Regions from separate parts of the Rubrivivax sp. JA1055 genome, predicted to be linked through region 2. Evidence: predicted binding sites of a transcription regulator. Region 2 holds the regulator's gene; the other holds the start of a gene.
The links. Region 2 encodes NrdR, which represses ribonucleotide reductase genes. Its sites were predicted from a motif close to CACNANATNTNGTG; they were not measured.
Positions count from the first base shown of each region.

Region 1 (7,285 bases), 290 kb from region 2:
CGGCGCTGGTGCTCGACATCGGCGGCATCGGCCAGGAGGTGCCCGGTGCACGGGTCGGTTTCGGCCCGGTGCTGTCGCTGACGGTCTGGCTGGTGATGGCGGTGCACACGGTGGAGAACCGCTTCATGCCGCTGCCGGCGGTGCGTCGCTGGCTGGCGGTCTGCGGTGCGGTCGTCGTCGTGCTGGCGGCGCTGTTCCCGGGCGAGCCGCACCAGTACCACTCGCCGCTGGCGCCGCTGCACTTCGCGCTCGGTGTCGGCTCGTACAGCCTGTTCGGCGCCGCGGTCGTGCACGCGATGATGCTCGACGCCAGCGAGCGCCGGCTGCGCGAGCACTCCGGCATCCACCAGGCGCGCACCGGCATGCCGCTGCTGCTGCTCGAGCGCCTGACCTTCCGCTTCGTCGAGGCCGGCTTCTCGGTGCTGACGGCGACGATCGCGCTGGGTGCGCTGACCTCGGTCGGCTGGCGCTGGGACCACAAGGTGGTGTTCTCGCTGCTCGGCTGGGCGGTGTTCGCGGCGCTGCTCGTCGGCCGCCACCGCCAGGGCTGGCGCGGCCGCCAGGCCACGCGCTGGGTCTATGTCGGCGCGGTGCTGCTGCTGCTGGCGTATGCCGGCTCGCGCTTCGTCTTCGAGGTGCTGCTGGGGCGGCCGCCGGCGTGAAGTACCTGCTCGTCATCGCCGTCGTCGGCTTCGTGCTCTGGCTGATGTTCGGCCGCGGTCGCGGCCGTGAGGCTGCGGCGCCGGCCCGGCGCGCCCGCGGCGCCGTGGCGCCGGCACAGCCGCAGGAGATGGTCGAATGCGCCCGCTGTGGCGTGCACCTGCCGGCCGACGAGGCGCTCGCCGACGTCGCCGGCCGCCGCTACTGCAGCGAGGCGCACCGCCTCGCCGGGCCGCGCTAGGCCGCGGATGGACGCGCCGGCGCAGGACCGTCGGCAGGGCGATCGGCGCCAGGGCGACCGGCGGGCGACGCCGCCGCATGCCGAGTCCTCGTGGTTCGGCCACGAGTCCAGCTTCGACCCGAACTGGGCCGCCAGCGGCAACCAGGAGATCGACCAGCGCCTGCGCTCGCTGTGGTCGCAGCGTGTCATCGGCGCCGAGGACAGCGCGCTGGCGCGCATCCACCGCACCTATGCCGCGGTGCGCGCGGCCTTCGGCATCGCGCTGGTGGCGGTGCAGGGCGCCGGCAACCTGCTCGGCGCGCGCCTGTCGCTGCCGCTGACGCTGATCTGCATCGCCTACGCGGTGCAGGCGATCGCGCTGTGGCTGCTGCCGCGCTTCCAGCCGCTGACCACGCCGGTGGCCTCGCCGATGCTGCGCCGGCGGCAGTGGCTGGCCACCGTCGGGGTCGACCTCGTCACCTTCGGTGCGCTGCACCTGGGTGGCAGCGGCGGCCCGGTCAACTACTCGGCACTGCTGGTGCTGCCGGTGCTGATGGCCGGTGTCGTCGGGCCGCGCCTGGTGGCGTTGGGCACCGCCGCCGGCGTCGCGCTGCTGCTGCTGGCCGGCGTCTCGCGCGGCGGCTGGGACGACCTCGAACTCGCCGGCTCGCTGCTGCAGTCCGGCCTGGCCGGCTTGGGCCTGTTCGTCATCGCGCTGCTGTCGGGCGAGCTGTCGGCGCGCCTGGCGCGCGAGGAGCAGGCCGCTCGCGGCAGCCTCGAGCTGGCGCGCCAGCAGGCCCAGCTCAACCGGCTGGTGATCGAGGAGATGGTCGACGGCGTGCTGGTCGTCGACGGGCGGCTGCGCGTGCGCGCCGCCAACCCGGCGGCGCGTGCGCTGCTGGTCGACGCCGGGCTGAGCCCGCCGGCCCCCTTCGGCCTGGAGACGCGGGCGAGCTGGGCGCCGCTCGCGCGCTCGGTGTCCCAGGCGCTGGCCGAGCGCCAGTGGCCCGAGGCCGGACGCGAGGTCACGCTGGCCTTCGACGGCGGTGTGCCGCGCACGCTGCGCCTGCGCGTGCGTTTCGTGCGCGGGCGCTCGCCGGCCGAGGGCGGGCCCGGCGAGCCGCTGTGCGTGCTGCTGCTGGAGGACGTGCGCATCGCCCAGGCCCGGCTGCAGCAGGAGAAGCTGGCGGCGATGGGCCGCGTGTCGGCCGGCATCGCGCACGAGATCCGCAACCCGCTGGCCGCGATCTCCCAGGCCAACGCCCTGTTGCTGGAAGACGAGCTCGCGCCCGCGCAGCGGCGCCTGGCGCGCATCGTCGCGGACAACGTCGACCGGCTCAAGCGCATCGTCGACGACGTCATGGAGCTGGCGCCGGGCGGCCCGCAGGCCGTGCCGGTGCCGCTGGACGCCACCGCCGAGGTCGGCTGTGCCGCCGCCGACTGGGCCGCGACGGCCTCGCTGCCGCTCGGCCATGCCAGCCGGCTGCGTGTCGAGTTGCCGGAGGCGCCGCTGGGTGTCGGCTTCGATCCCGAGCATCTGCGCCGGGTGCTCGTCAACCTGCTCGACAACGCCCGCCGCCACGCCAGCGAGGCCCCGGCGGCGATCCGGCTGCAGCTCTTCGCGCTGTCCGAGACCCAGGCCCAGCTGGTCGTCGCCAGCGACGGGCCGGCGATCGCGCCGGAGGTCGAGCCTTACATCTTCGAGCCGTTCTTCTCGACGCGCAGCCGTGGCGCCGGCCTCGGCCTGTATATTTGCCGCGAGCTCTGCGAGCGCTACGGCGCGAGCATCGGCTACCGCCGGCGCGAGGCCGACGTCGGTGCCCGCAACGAGTTCGTCGTCACGATGAAACGCTGCCCGCTGCCGGCAGCCGACTCCCCGCTGCAACTGACCCCGTGAGCGCCGCCACGCCGCCCCGATTGCTCGTCGTCGACGACGAGCCCGACCTGCGCACGCTCTACGAGCTGACGCTGCTGCGCGAGGGTTACGACGTCGAGAGCGCCGAGACCGTCGAGGAAGCCTGGGCCGCGCTGCAGTCGCGCCGCTTCCAGCTGCTGATCACCGACATGCGTTTGCCCGACGGCACCGGGCTGGACTTGCTGCGCCGGCTGGAGGATGCCGGGCGCGGCGAGAAGGGCATCGTCATCACCGCCTACGGCTCGGCCGAGAACGCCGTCGAGGCGCTGAAGGCCGGCGCCTACGACTACCTCACCAAGCCGGTCGACCTGCGTCAGTTCCGCGCCGTCGTCGCGTCGGCGCTGGGGCGCACGCCGGCGACCGACGGCGCGCGTGCGGCGCGACCGGCCGACGCGCGCCACACGCTGCCGCCGCGCCGCGCGCTGGAGCGCATGGCCGGCGAGTCGGCCGCGCTGCAGCAGGTGCGCAGCCTGGTCGGCAAGGTCGCCCGCAGCATGGCGCCGGTGCTGGTGCACGGCGAGTCGGGCACCGGCAAGGAGCTGGTTGCGCGTGCGATCCACGAGCTGTCGCCGCGTCACGCGATGCCCTTCGTCGCGGTGAACTGCGGCGCGATCCCGGAGTCGCTGCTCGAAGCCGAGTTCTTCGGCTACCGCCGAGGCGCCTTCACCGGCGCCGTCGAGGACCGCGAAGGCTTCTTCCAGGCCGCGCAGGGCGGCACGCTGTTCCTCGACGAGATCGGCGACCTGCCGCTGGCGATGCAGAGCAAGCTGCTGCGCGCGGTGCAGGAGCGTGCGGTGCGGCCGCTGGGTGCGGTCGCCGAGCAGTCGGTCAACGTGCGCATCGTCAGCGCCACCCACAAGGACCTTTCGGCCGAGGTGCATGCCGGGCGTTTCCGCCAGGACCTGTTCTACCGCCTGAACGTCATCGAGATCGTCGTGCCGCCGCTGCGCGAGCGGCTCGAGGACCTGCCGGCGATCGCCGCCGCGGTGCTCGAGCGCATCGCCGGCGACGCCGGGGTGTCGCCGCCGCCGGTGCTGTCGGCCCAGGCGCTGGCGCACCTCTCGCGCTACGCCTTCCCCGGCAACGTGCGCGAGCTGGAGAACCTGCTGCACCGTGCCGTCACGCTGGCCGGCGGCAGCGTCGTCGAGTGCCGCGACCTCGGGTTGCCGGAAGCCGTGTTCGCCGACTCCGGGCGCCAGGAACTGGAGCCGCCGGCGCCAGCGCCGCTGCGGCCGGCGCCGGCCGAGGTGCCGCTGCCCGACGACCTCGCGGCCTACCTCGACCAGGTCGAGCGCGAGATCCTCGAGCGTGCGCTCGAGCGCCACCGCTACAACCGCACCGCCGCCGGCGCCAGCCTCGGGCTGTCGCTGCGCCAGATGCGCTACCGCATGGCGCGGCTGGGCATCGGCAGCGGCGACGACTGAGTGGCGGGCGCACCGCGTCACTGGCGCGACGGCTGGTACGCCGGCGCGCGGGCCATGGTGTCGCCCAACTTCGGCCCGCGGCCACCGGGCACGGCGGTCTCGCTGGTGGTGCTGCACTCGATCAGCCTGCCGCCGGGCGAGTACGGCGGTGACGCCATCGAACGCCTGTTCACGAACACGCTGGACTGCGACGCCCACCCGTACTACGACCGGCTGCGCGGGCTGCAGGTGTCGGCGCACTTCGTCATCCGCCGCGGCGGCGAGTTGCTGCAGTTCGTGTCCTGCGACGATCGCGCCTGGCATGCCGGGCGTTCGGTGTGGCGCGGGCGCGAGAACTGCAACGACTGGTCGATCGGCATCGAGCTCGAAGGGCTGGAAGGCCAACGTTTCGAGACCGCGCAGTACACGCGCCTGGCGCGGCTGCTGCCGGCGCTGGCGCGCGCCTATCCGCTGGCCGAGCTGACCGGCCACGAGCATGTCGCGCCGGGGCGCAAGCACGACCCTGGCGCAGGCTTTGACTGGCCGCGTCTGGCGCGGCTGCTGGCCGTGCGCGCACCCGCGCTGCGCGTGGCGCCGGCCGTCGGCTGAGCCGCCTCTCTCGGCTTCGCCCGCCAGTCTCTCGAAGGTGCGCCCGTGGTGCTCCACGAGGGTGCCTCGCGGCCCGCTCCTGGTGCGGGATTCCACGCATGCGGACGCTATTCCTAGTGCATTGCAGGCTTTGGTGGCGCTAGATATAGTGTCCGCTCGCGTCGTGCTCCGGCGCCGTCGGCCGCTTCCCCGGGGGCTGCGGCGTGCGGCCCGTGCCGCGGTCCTCCCCGGCCGCGCCGCGCCGAAAGCGCGCCCAGCCTTCCGCCCACCACACCGACAGGGGAACCCCATGCAAGCAGTCCAGTCGTCCGCGACCGAGGCCGTCGTGCCCGCTCGAAGCGCCGCCGTCGCACCGGCCGCCGCGTCCGTCAGCGGCTACCAGATCATCCGCCGCAACGGCTCGGTCGTCGCCTTCGAGCCCAACAAGATCGCCGTCGCGCTGATGAAGGCCTTCCTGGCCGTGCACGGCGCCCAGGGTGCGGCCTCGGCCAGCGTGCGCGAGACGGTGGACCAGCTGACCGAAGGCGTCGTGCGGGCGCTGGTGCGCTCGCGCCCGGGTGGCGGCACCTTCCACATCGAGGACGTGCAGGACCAGGTCGAACTCGGCCTGATGCGCGGCGGCCACCACGAGGTCGCGCGCGCCTACGTGCTCTACCGCGAGCGCCGGGCGCAGGAGCGCTCGCGCCAGGCCGCCGCGCCCAAGCCGGCGGCGCCCGAGCTGCACGTCGTGGACGGCGGCCAGCGCCTGCCGCTGGATCTGGACGCGCTGCGTTCGCTGGTCGAGCAGGCCTGCGCCGGTCTGGGCGAGGACGTGCGTGCCGAGCCCATCCTCGCCGAGACGCGCCGCAACCTCTACGACGGCGTGCCGCTGGACGAGGTCTACAAGGCGGCGATCCTCGCCTCGCGCACGCTGATCGAGAAGGACCCGGCCTACACGCGCGCCACCGCGCGCCTGCTGCTGCACACGATCCGCCGCGAGATCCTCGGCGCCGACGTGCGCCCCGAGGCGATGGCCGCGCGTTACGCCGAGTACTTCCCCGCGTACGTGCGCCAGGGCGTGCAGGCCGAACTGCTCGACGAGGAGCTGCAGCGCTTCGACCTCGCCCGGCTGGGCGCGGCGCTGAAGCCCGAGCGCGACCTGCAGTTCGACTACCTCGGCCTGCAGACGCTGTACGACCGCTACTTCCTGCACGTCGACGGCCGGCGCATCGAGCTGCCGCAGGCCTTCTTCATGCGTGTCGCGATGGGCCTGGCGCTCAACGAGATCGACCGCGAGGCGCGTGCGATCGAGTTCTACGACGTGCTCTCCAGCTTCGACTTCATGTCCTCGACGCCGACGCTGTTCAACAGCGGCACGCGGCGTTCGCAACTGTCGTCTTGCTACCTGACGACGGTGTCCGACGACCTCGAAGGCATCTACGAGGCGCTGAAGGAGAACGCGCTGCTGTCCAAGTTCGCCGGCGGCCTGGGCAACGACTGGACCCCGGTGCGTGCGCTGGGCAGCCACATCAAGGGCACCAACGGCAAGAGCCAGGGCGTCGTGCCCTTCCTGAAGGTCGTCAACGACACCGCGGTGGCCGTCAACCAGGGCGGCAAGAGGAAGGGCGCGGTCTGCGCGTATCTCGAGACCTGGCACCTGGACATCGAGGAGTTCCTCGAGCTGCGCAAGAACACCGGCGACGACCGCCGGCGCACGCACGACATGAACACCGCGAACTGGATTCCGGACCTGTTCATGAAGCGCGTGATGGAAGGCGGCGACTGGACGCTGTTCTCGCCTTCGTCGTGCCCCGACCTGCACGACAAGTTCGGCGCTGCCTTCGAGCAGGCCTACGTGGCCTACGAGCGCAAGGCCGACCGCGGCGAGATCCGTCCGAGCAAGCGCCTGCCGGCGCGCGACCTGTGGCGCAAGATGCTGACGATGCTCTTCGAGACCGGGCATCCGTGGATCACGTTCAAGGACGCCTGCAACCTGCGCAGCCCGCAGCAGCACGTCGGTGTCGTGCACTCCAGCAACCTGTGCACCGAGATCACGCTGAACACCAGCGACAGCGAGATCGCGGTCTGCAACCTCGGCTCGATCAACCTGGCGCAGCACGTCGCCGGCGGCGGCATCGACCAGGCCAAGTTGAAGCGCACGGTGTCGACGGCGATGCGCATGCTCGACAACGTCATCGACATCAACTACTACGCGGTCAAGAAGGCGCGCGACGCCAACCTGCGCCACCGTCCGGTCGGCCTGGGCCTGATGGGCTTCCAGGACTGCCTGTACCAGCTGCGCCTGCCCTACGCCAGCGACGCCGCGGTCGAGTTCGCCGACCGCTCGATGGAGGCGCTGTGCTACCACGCCTATTGGGCGTCGAGCGAGCTGGCCGAGGAGCGCGGGCGCTACTCCAGCTACCGCGGCTCGCTGTGGGACCGTGGCGTGCTGCCGCAGGACACGCTGGACCTGCTGGCCGCCGAGCGCGGCGGCCACGT
Region 1 is NZ_JAJKFP010000001.1:522,475-529,759, reverse strand. Features, by position in the region: gene LOC65_RS02225 (inner membrane protein YpjD) at 1-662, shown strand, start outside; gene LOC65_RS02220 (PP0621 family protein) at 659-901, shown strand; gene LOC65_RS02215 (PAS domain-containing sensor histidine kinase) at 909-2,777, shown strand; gene LOC65_RS02210 (sigma-54 dependent transcriptional regulator) at 2,774-4,219, shown strand; gene ampD (1,6-anhydro-N-acetylmuramyl-L-alanine amidase AmpD) at 4,220-4,807, shown strand; gene LOC65_RS02200 (ribonucleoside-diphosphate reductase subunit alpha) at 5,097-7,285, shown strand, end outside.
Region 1: LOC65_RS02200 (ribonucleoside-diphosphate reductase subunit alpha) is a predicted target of NrdR. The motif match lies at 4,945-4,958, and genes of this name have one in related genera.

Region 2 (7,285 bases):
CGGGGCGAGCGGCATCGGGCGGCGGGGCGCGTGCGCCCGGCGGGTCGGGACGCCGATGCTACGGCTGGTGCGGCCAGGTCGACGAGATCACCTGCGTCTGCGGATCGTCCGCCGGGCAGGTCCAGGGGCCGGCCGGCGTGCTGTCGGTGGCCGGGCCGGCGCTGATGACGAGGAAGTTCTGGTTCACCAGCGCGCCGCCGACGCTGCTGTAGGCGGCCGGGTGGTCGCTGTTGCGTGTCGGGTTCTGCGCCGGCGAGTAGCGGCAGACGCGCAGGTGGTTCGGCGCGGCGTCGGTGGCGTCGCTGGCCAGCTGGCGCAGGGCGGGCGCGACCGGCGGGTCGGCGAAGTGCAGGTCCGAGCGCCCCGACCAGACGCCGGCCGACACCTCCACCGGCACCGCGCAGTAGTAGACGACGAAGCGCGGGCGGGGGCCGGTGGGCTGCGGGTCGGCACGGTGCACGCAGACGTCGTCGACACTCTGGCCGACGCGCCGCACGCGCACGAAGCCTTGCGCGGGCACCGAGGCGAGGTCGGCGTCGTCGAGCTCCGGCGGGTTCTCGGCGAGCGCCGCGCTCGGCGCCTGCCCGGTCGCGAAGCGCACGTAGCCGGTCAGCAGGAAGGCGTAGCTGGAGCTGCAGACCCCGGCCACCGAGCAGGTCCGGGTGATGACACCGGTCAGGTTGTCGAAGGTCCAGCTGACGCCGCCGCTGCCGCCGGGCTGGAAGCTGCTGCTGCCGTCGCCGTTGTCCTGGGCCTGCGGCGGGATCGCCGGGTGGCGGCCGCCGGGCGTGGCCAGCGCCGTCTTCGCCGGCGACAGGATCAGCGAGCCGGCCAGCGCCGGCGGCGTGCCGGCGATCAGGGTCGCGAAATCGACCCACTGGTTGTCGCTCTCGGCGCGGCGGTCGCGCCAGGCGACCTGCAGCTCGACCATCTTGGCGCGGCCGGCGCCTGCCGCGGTCACCGTCTGGTGGAGCGTGAACTCGGTGTTCGCGATGCCGGTCGCGACGGGTTCGCCGTCGAGGTCTGCGATGCCTTCGTAGCTGAGGCCGCTGGCGCCGGCCAGCGAGGTGTAGCCGCGCAGCGTGTCCAGCTGTTCCTGGGCGATGCGCACGGCCTCGCTGCGCTGGCGCGAGACGTCGGCGTTGGCACGCAGCGTGGCCTGCAGCCCGACGACGCCGAGCAGGCCGATCGCCATCACGGCCAGCGCGACCATCGCCTCGACCAGCGAGACGCCGCGGGCCGCGTGCAGGCGCGCCGTCACGGGAAGTCCTTCCAGCTGCCGGGCACGCGCACGAAGCTGCCGCTCAGCGTCGCGAGGTGGCGCATCACCTCGGGGTCGTGACGCACCGCGCTGCCGGGGCTGGTCGCGATGTCGAGCTGGTTCTCGGCGACCAGCGCACCCTCGACACGCGCCAGGCCGCTGAGGCGCCAGTTGGCGGCGCGGCCGTAGACCAGGCCGTGCACGGTGCGCCCGCCGGCGTCGAAGTCGAGGTCTCCGGTGACGACGAGGGTCACCGGCATGGCGCTGCTGCCGATGTCGCCGCTGCCGTCGAGCAGCAGGTCGCCCTCGACCCAGATCGGGCGGCCCGGGTTCAGCGCGACCGTGGTGGCCAGCGTGCTGCCGTCGCAGGCCGACATCCCGCAGTCGAGCACGACGGCGGCCGGCTGGTCGCGGAAGGTCTCGGGCCGCATCATGAAAACCGACGCGAACATGCGCATGCCGGCGAGCGAGGGCTCGGGCAGGGCCAGGCCCGCGAGCGCGCCGTCGCCGGCCCGCAGCGCCGTGGCCGTGTCGGCGGGCGAGCCCGGCGCGGCTTCGACGCCGATGCCGGCAATCGTGCCGCCGGCGCGCGCGGCAAAGCCGAGGTCCTGGCCGCGGCGCCCGGCCACGAGGCTGCCGCCGCTGCTGCCGATGTCCTGCCGCGCGACGATCGTGTCGCGCGGCGCGACCCCGCTGACGATCTTGGTGGCGCTGCGCTCCAGCGCCGGGACGCGCCCGGTCATGCCGGCCCAGGTGGAGATCGCGGCGAAGCCTTCGCCGCCCGGCGCGACGGCGCGCACGATCGGCAGCGTGCTCATGTTCGGCGCGAAGGCCAGGCACGCCTCGGCGAGCCGGGTGCAGGCGTTGGCGTAGATGCGCACCATGCCCGGCCGCGTGCTGGAGCCGACGAGCGCGACGCGGAACGCGGGGTGGGGGCCGTCGCCGGCCGGTGCGTCGGGCAGCTCGACGCCGGTGGCCGGGCAGCGGCAGCGCCAGGCCGCGCCGTCGCGCACGCAGGTCGCGAACGCGGCGGTGCCGGTCGCGGCGTTCAGGCGGGGGCCGTAGAAGCCCTTGTCCGGGTCCACCACCAGGTAGCGCTCGCGATAGCTCGTGTCGCTGGGCTCGGTGCTGGGTTCGCAGTCGCCATCGATGCGGCCGCCGTTGAGCTTCAGCAGCGCCCACTCCAGCGCCGCCTCGGCGGTCTCCATCGCCTGCGTGGACCGGTACTGGTTGATGCCGGTGCGCTGCTCGAAGATCAGGTTGCGGCTGGTGTAGGCGGCCACCAGCGAGACGACGAAGAACAGCAGCAGCACGACGGCCAGCGCCGCCAGGCCCTGCTGGCCGGCGCGGCGGCGCGGGGGTGGGGCGGCGGGCCTCATGCCGGGCACATGCGCGTCGGCTCCGCCGGGTCGCGGAACTCGATGTCGTCGTTGCGCAGCTTGACCGTGGCCTGCAGCGCGCGGCGCACGCTCGGGTCGGCCACCGACTCGGCCTCGATCGTGACCTTCAGCAGCCGCACGCGCAGCACCGGCCAGCAGTCGGTCGAGCCGTCGGCGCAGAGCTTGGCGCAGGGCAGCGGCTCGGGCGTGCTGCCGTCGTCCAGCCATTCGACGTCGAAGCGTGTCACCTTGACCGAGCGGCCGTCGGTCAGCTCCTGCCAGTTCGCCGGCGTCGCCGACTGCAGGCAGGTGCTGCCGGAGACGGCGTCGGCGGCGTGGATCGCCGACCGCAGCACGCCGTTGTCGAGGCGGATGCCCAGCGCGCTGTTGTTGTCGCCGCTGCGGTAGTAGCGGTAGACCACCGAGCCCGAGCCGGGCGTCACGGTGGTGTAGCGGTTGCACTGCGGGTCGGGGTTCTCGGTGGACCAGACGGCGCTGCTCTGGGCCTCGTTCCAGATGCCGGCGCGGCGCAGGTCGCGCACGACGATGTCGGCGGTGGCGCGCAGGTCCTGCTGCAGCTGGGTCTCCAGCAGCAGCCGGCGGTTCTCGGTGAGCTGCCCGGACACCAGCAGCGCCGACGCGGCGACGACCAGCAGGCCGATCGTCACGCCGACCATCAGCTCGACGATCGACAGCCCGCGCTGGCCGCGGCGCGGCGGCGCGGCGCGCCGCGGCCGGCGGCTCAGCACGGCGAGGCCCCCAGCGCCGGCCGGCTGGCGCAGGCGCTCGGCCGGCCGGCGCGGCCGACGGTGGTGCGCAGGTAGCGTTCGGTGTCGAGCAGGGTGTCGAGCACGAAGGCGTTCAGCGGCTGGGGCAGCAGGTCGAGGCTGTGCGTCAGCAGGCCGCCGGTCAGCGGGTCGAAGCCGAAGCCGCGGTCGCCGGCGGGCAGCTGGAAGCGCACGCCGCCGTCGGCCGGCAGCACGACGGTGCGCAGCTCGATGGCCACCGCGTTCGGGCAGGCCAAGCCGGGGCCGCGGGTGCAGTCGCAATAGAGCTTGCTCGCGTCGGCGCCGGGACGCAGCTCGTAGATCGTGTAGCAGGCCACCGGCGTGCCCGCCGCCGGGAAGAGCACGAAGGACCGCAGGCCGTGTGCCACCGCCTGGCCGCGGGCGAACTGCACGTCGGTGCCGAGCTGCGCGTTGACGCTCTTGAGCCGCTGCACGCGGATGTAGTCGAACAGCGACGGCGCGCCCAGCGCCAGCATCACGCCCAGCAGGCCGATCGCGAGCATCAGCTCGATCAGCGTCAGGCCGCGCGGCCGGGGCGAGGCGGCGCGCATCACCGGGGCCAGCAGGCGTGGGCCACGCCGTAGGAGAAGTCGCCGCAGCTGCCGCAGCCGGCGTACTCGAGGTTGCCGCCGCGCAGGCGCATGCTGAGGTGGCGGCACTGCGGGTCGGCGGCCTGGCTGGTGCCGCTGCGGCCGCGGGCGGTGACGACGTAGGCGCTGGCCAGCGTGTCGCCCGGCGCGGCCGAGCTGCCGATCTCGATCGTGTAGTAGCCCGAGACGCTGGCGTCACCCAGCCCGAGGTCGGCGAGCGAGGTGGCGTATTCGGCGTGGTTGCTGCGCCAGCGCTCCTGCGCCTGCTGCACCGCCGCGACCGCGGCGTAGGCATCGGAGCGCCGGCTCTTGCGGATGCTGTCCAGGAAGGAGGGCAGCGCCAGCGCGCCGATCACGCCCAGCACCACCAGCGTGATCGCCAGCTCGACGAGCGTGAAGCCGCCGCCAGACCCCACCGCGGAACACCGACGCGACCGGTTGGACATGCGGCAGATTATTTTCAGCGTGGTCCGCGGCCGAACCGTTCGTCGCGGCGGCGCCGCCGTTCGTCGCGGAGTGGGGCCCGGGTTCAAGGGATCAGCAGGCGGCTTCGCCCGGCAGGCCGTCGGGCGAGCAGCGCCGCACCCGGCCCATCAGGTTGACGACGAGGTGCAGCCGCGGCCCCTGCGGCAGCGACAGCCGCACCGTGGTCGTCGGCGTGACGGTGCCGCGTGTCGGCTCGAAGAGGATCGAGCCGACGTTGGCGCGCAGTTCGACGGGGTGGCCGGCGCCGAGATCGGCCTGGCGCAGCACGAGCCGGCCCGGGCAGGCCGCGGCGCCGGGCCCGCAGCCGCAGCCGGCCGGGCCGTCGTGCAGCAGCCAGCAGCGCGGGCCGGCGAACTCCAGCCGCAGCGGGCGCGACTGGGCGGCGGCCTGGCTGCGTGCGAACGCGATGTCGGTCTGCAGCGCCGAGGCCACGGCGCGCAGCCGCTCGCGCTCGCCGATTGCCGCGAAGCCCGGCACCGCCAGGCCGACGACCACCGCGGCCAGCGCCAGCGTGACGGCGCTCTCGACCAGCGTCAGCCCGCGCCTGCGGCGCGGTCGTGGAACCCGGATCTCGGCCATGCTCGTCCTCCCGTGCCGGGGCACTCTAGGAAGACGGGGCGCGGCCTGCGCTCCCCTCGTGGCGGGTTCGCGGGGCGCCCGCCGGTGGCGGCCCCCGCGCGGGGGATCAGCGGCTCAGATGTCGCGGATCAGCTGGCTGAACTCGTCGACGTCCTCGAAGCTGCGGTAGACCGACGCAAAACGCACGTAGGCCACCTTGTCCAGCTTCTCGAGCTCGCGCATCACGAGCTCGCCGACGCGTGTGCTCGGCACCTCGCGTGCGCCGCCGGCGACGAGCTGCTCCTGGATGCGCTCGATCGCGGCGTCGATCTTCTCGACGCCCACCGGACGCTTGCGCAGCGCCAGCAGCATCGACGCGCGCAGCTTCTCGGGGTCGAACTCGACCCGCGCGCCGTCTTTCTTGACGACGGCGGGCATCGCGACCTCGGCGCGTTCGTAGGTCGTGAAGCGCTTCTCGCACTTCAGGCAGCGGCGGCGTCGGCGCACGACGCCGCCCTCGTCGGACTCGCGGGTCTCGACGACCTGCGTCTCGCCGTGGGCGCAGTACGGACAACGCATGCGCCGCCGCTCCTGTTCAGCGGTAGACCGGGAAGTCGCGCGTCAGCGCCGCGACCTTCTCGCGCACCGCGGCCAGGTTGGCCTCGTCGTGCGGGTTGTCGAGCACGTCGGCGATCAGGTGCGCGGTGCGGCGCACCTCGTCTTCCTTGAAGCCGCGCGTCGTCATCGCCGGCGTGCCCAGGCGGATGCCGCTGGTGACCATCGGCTTCTGCGGGTCGTTCGGGATGCCGTTCTTGTTGCAGGTCATGTGGGCCTTGCCCAGCAGGCTTTCCGCTTCCTTGCCGGTCAGGCCCTTGGGGCGCAGGTCGACGAGCATCACGTGGCTCTCGGTGCCGCCGCTGACGATGCGCAGGCCGCGCGCGATCAGCGTCTCGGCCAGCACCTTGGCGTTGGCGACGACCTGCTGCTGGTAGGCCTTGAATTCGGGGGACAGCGCTTCCTTGAACGCGACCGCCTTGCCGGCGATGACGTGCATCAGCGGGCCGCCCTGGATGCCGGGGAAGATCGCGCTGTTGATCTTCTTGGCGATCGCCTCGTCGTTCATCAGGATGATGCCGCCGCGCGGGCCACGCAGGCTCTTGTGCGTGGTGGACGTGACGACGTCGGCATGCGGCACCGGGTTCGGGTAGACGCCGGCGGCGATCAGGCCCGCGTAGTGCGCCATGTCGACCATGAAGTAGGCGCCGACGGCCTTGGCGACCTTGGCGAAACGTTCGAAGTCGATGCGCAGGCTGTAGGCCGAGGCGCCGGCGATGATGAGCTTGGGCTTGTGCTCGTGCGCCAGGCGTTCCATCGCGTCGTAGTCGATGGCTTCGTGGGCGTCCAGGCCGTAGCTGACGACCTTGAACCACTTGCCGCTCATGTTCAGCGGCATGCCGTGCGTCAGGTGGCCGCCTTCGGACAGGCTCATGCCCATGATCGTGTCGCCCGGCTCGAGCAGGCCGAAGAACACGGCCTGGTTGGCCTGCGAACCCGAGTTCGGCTGCACGTTGGCGAAGTTGGCGCCGAAGAGCTGCTTGACGCGGTCGATCGCCAGCTGCTCGACGACGTCGACGTGTTCGCAGCCGCCGTAGTAGCGCTTGCCGGGGTAGCCCTCGGCGTACTTGTTGGTGAGTTGCGAGCCTTGCGCGGCCATCACCGCGGGGCTGGTGTAGTTCTCCGACGCGATGAGCTCGATGTGCTCTTCCTGGCGGCGGTTCTCGTCCTGGATGGTCGCCCAGATTTCAGGGTCGACGTTGGCGAGCGTGGATTGGGTACGGTCGAACACGGCAGTCCTCTTCGGAGTGAAGGGCCATCGAGCGCCCCGCGGCGGAGCGTCGTCGAGGGCTGCCCAGGCGAACGGCTGACGCCGGCGGTGGGCCGGCCTGCGCTTCCCGGTGGTCAGTCCACCTCGGGGCCGGCGGTTGCGGCCCCTCATCGCCAGTCGCGCAGGACGCGGAGTGTAACGGCAGCGGCCGGGGCCGCCGCCGTGGCGAGGTCAAACGCCGGCGCTCAGGGGCGCAGCATCGCCAGCTGTTCGGCGCGCGGCGGCGCCGGGGGCGCGGCCGGCAGCGGCATCGGCGCGGCGTCGCGCGGCACCGTGATCGGCGCGTTGATTGACACACGGTTGCCCGCGGCCACGCGCTTGAGGTAGTCCTGCTCGGT
Region 2 is NZ_JAJKFP010000001.1:229,092-236,376, reverse strand. Features, by position in the region: gene ribD (bifunctional diaminohydroxyphosphoribosylaminopyrimidine deaminase/5-amino-6-(5-phosphoribosylamino)uracil reductase RibD) at 1-15, opposite strand, end outside; gene LOC65_RS01000 (prepilin-type N-terminal cleavage/methylation domain-containing protein) at 59-1,261, opposite strand; gene LOC65_RS00995 (PilX N-terminal domain-containing pilus assembly protein) at 1,258-2,640, opposite strand; gene LOC65_RS00990 (prepilin-type N-terminal cleavage/methylation domain-containing protein) at 2,637-3,389, opposite strand; gene LOC65_RS00985 (Tfp pilus assembly protein FimT/FimU) at 3,383-3,979, opposite strand; gene LOC65_RS00980 (type IV pilin protein) at 3,979-4,464, opposite strand; gene LOC65_RS00975 (Tfp pilus assembly protein FimT/FimU) at 4,556-5,083, opposite strand; gene nrdR (transcriptional regulator NrdR) at 5,198-5,641, opposite strand; gene glyA (serine hydroxymethyltransferase) at 5,658-6,908, opposite strand; ZMP/ZTP riboswitch at 6,963-7,078, opposite strand; gene LOC65_RS00960 (lytic transglycosylase domain-containing protein) at 7,133-7,285, opposite strand, start outside.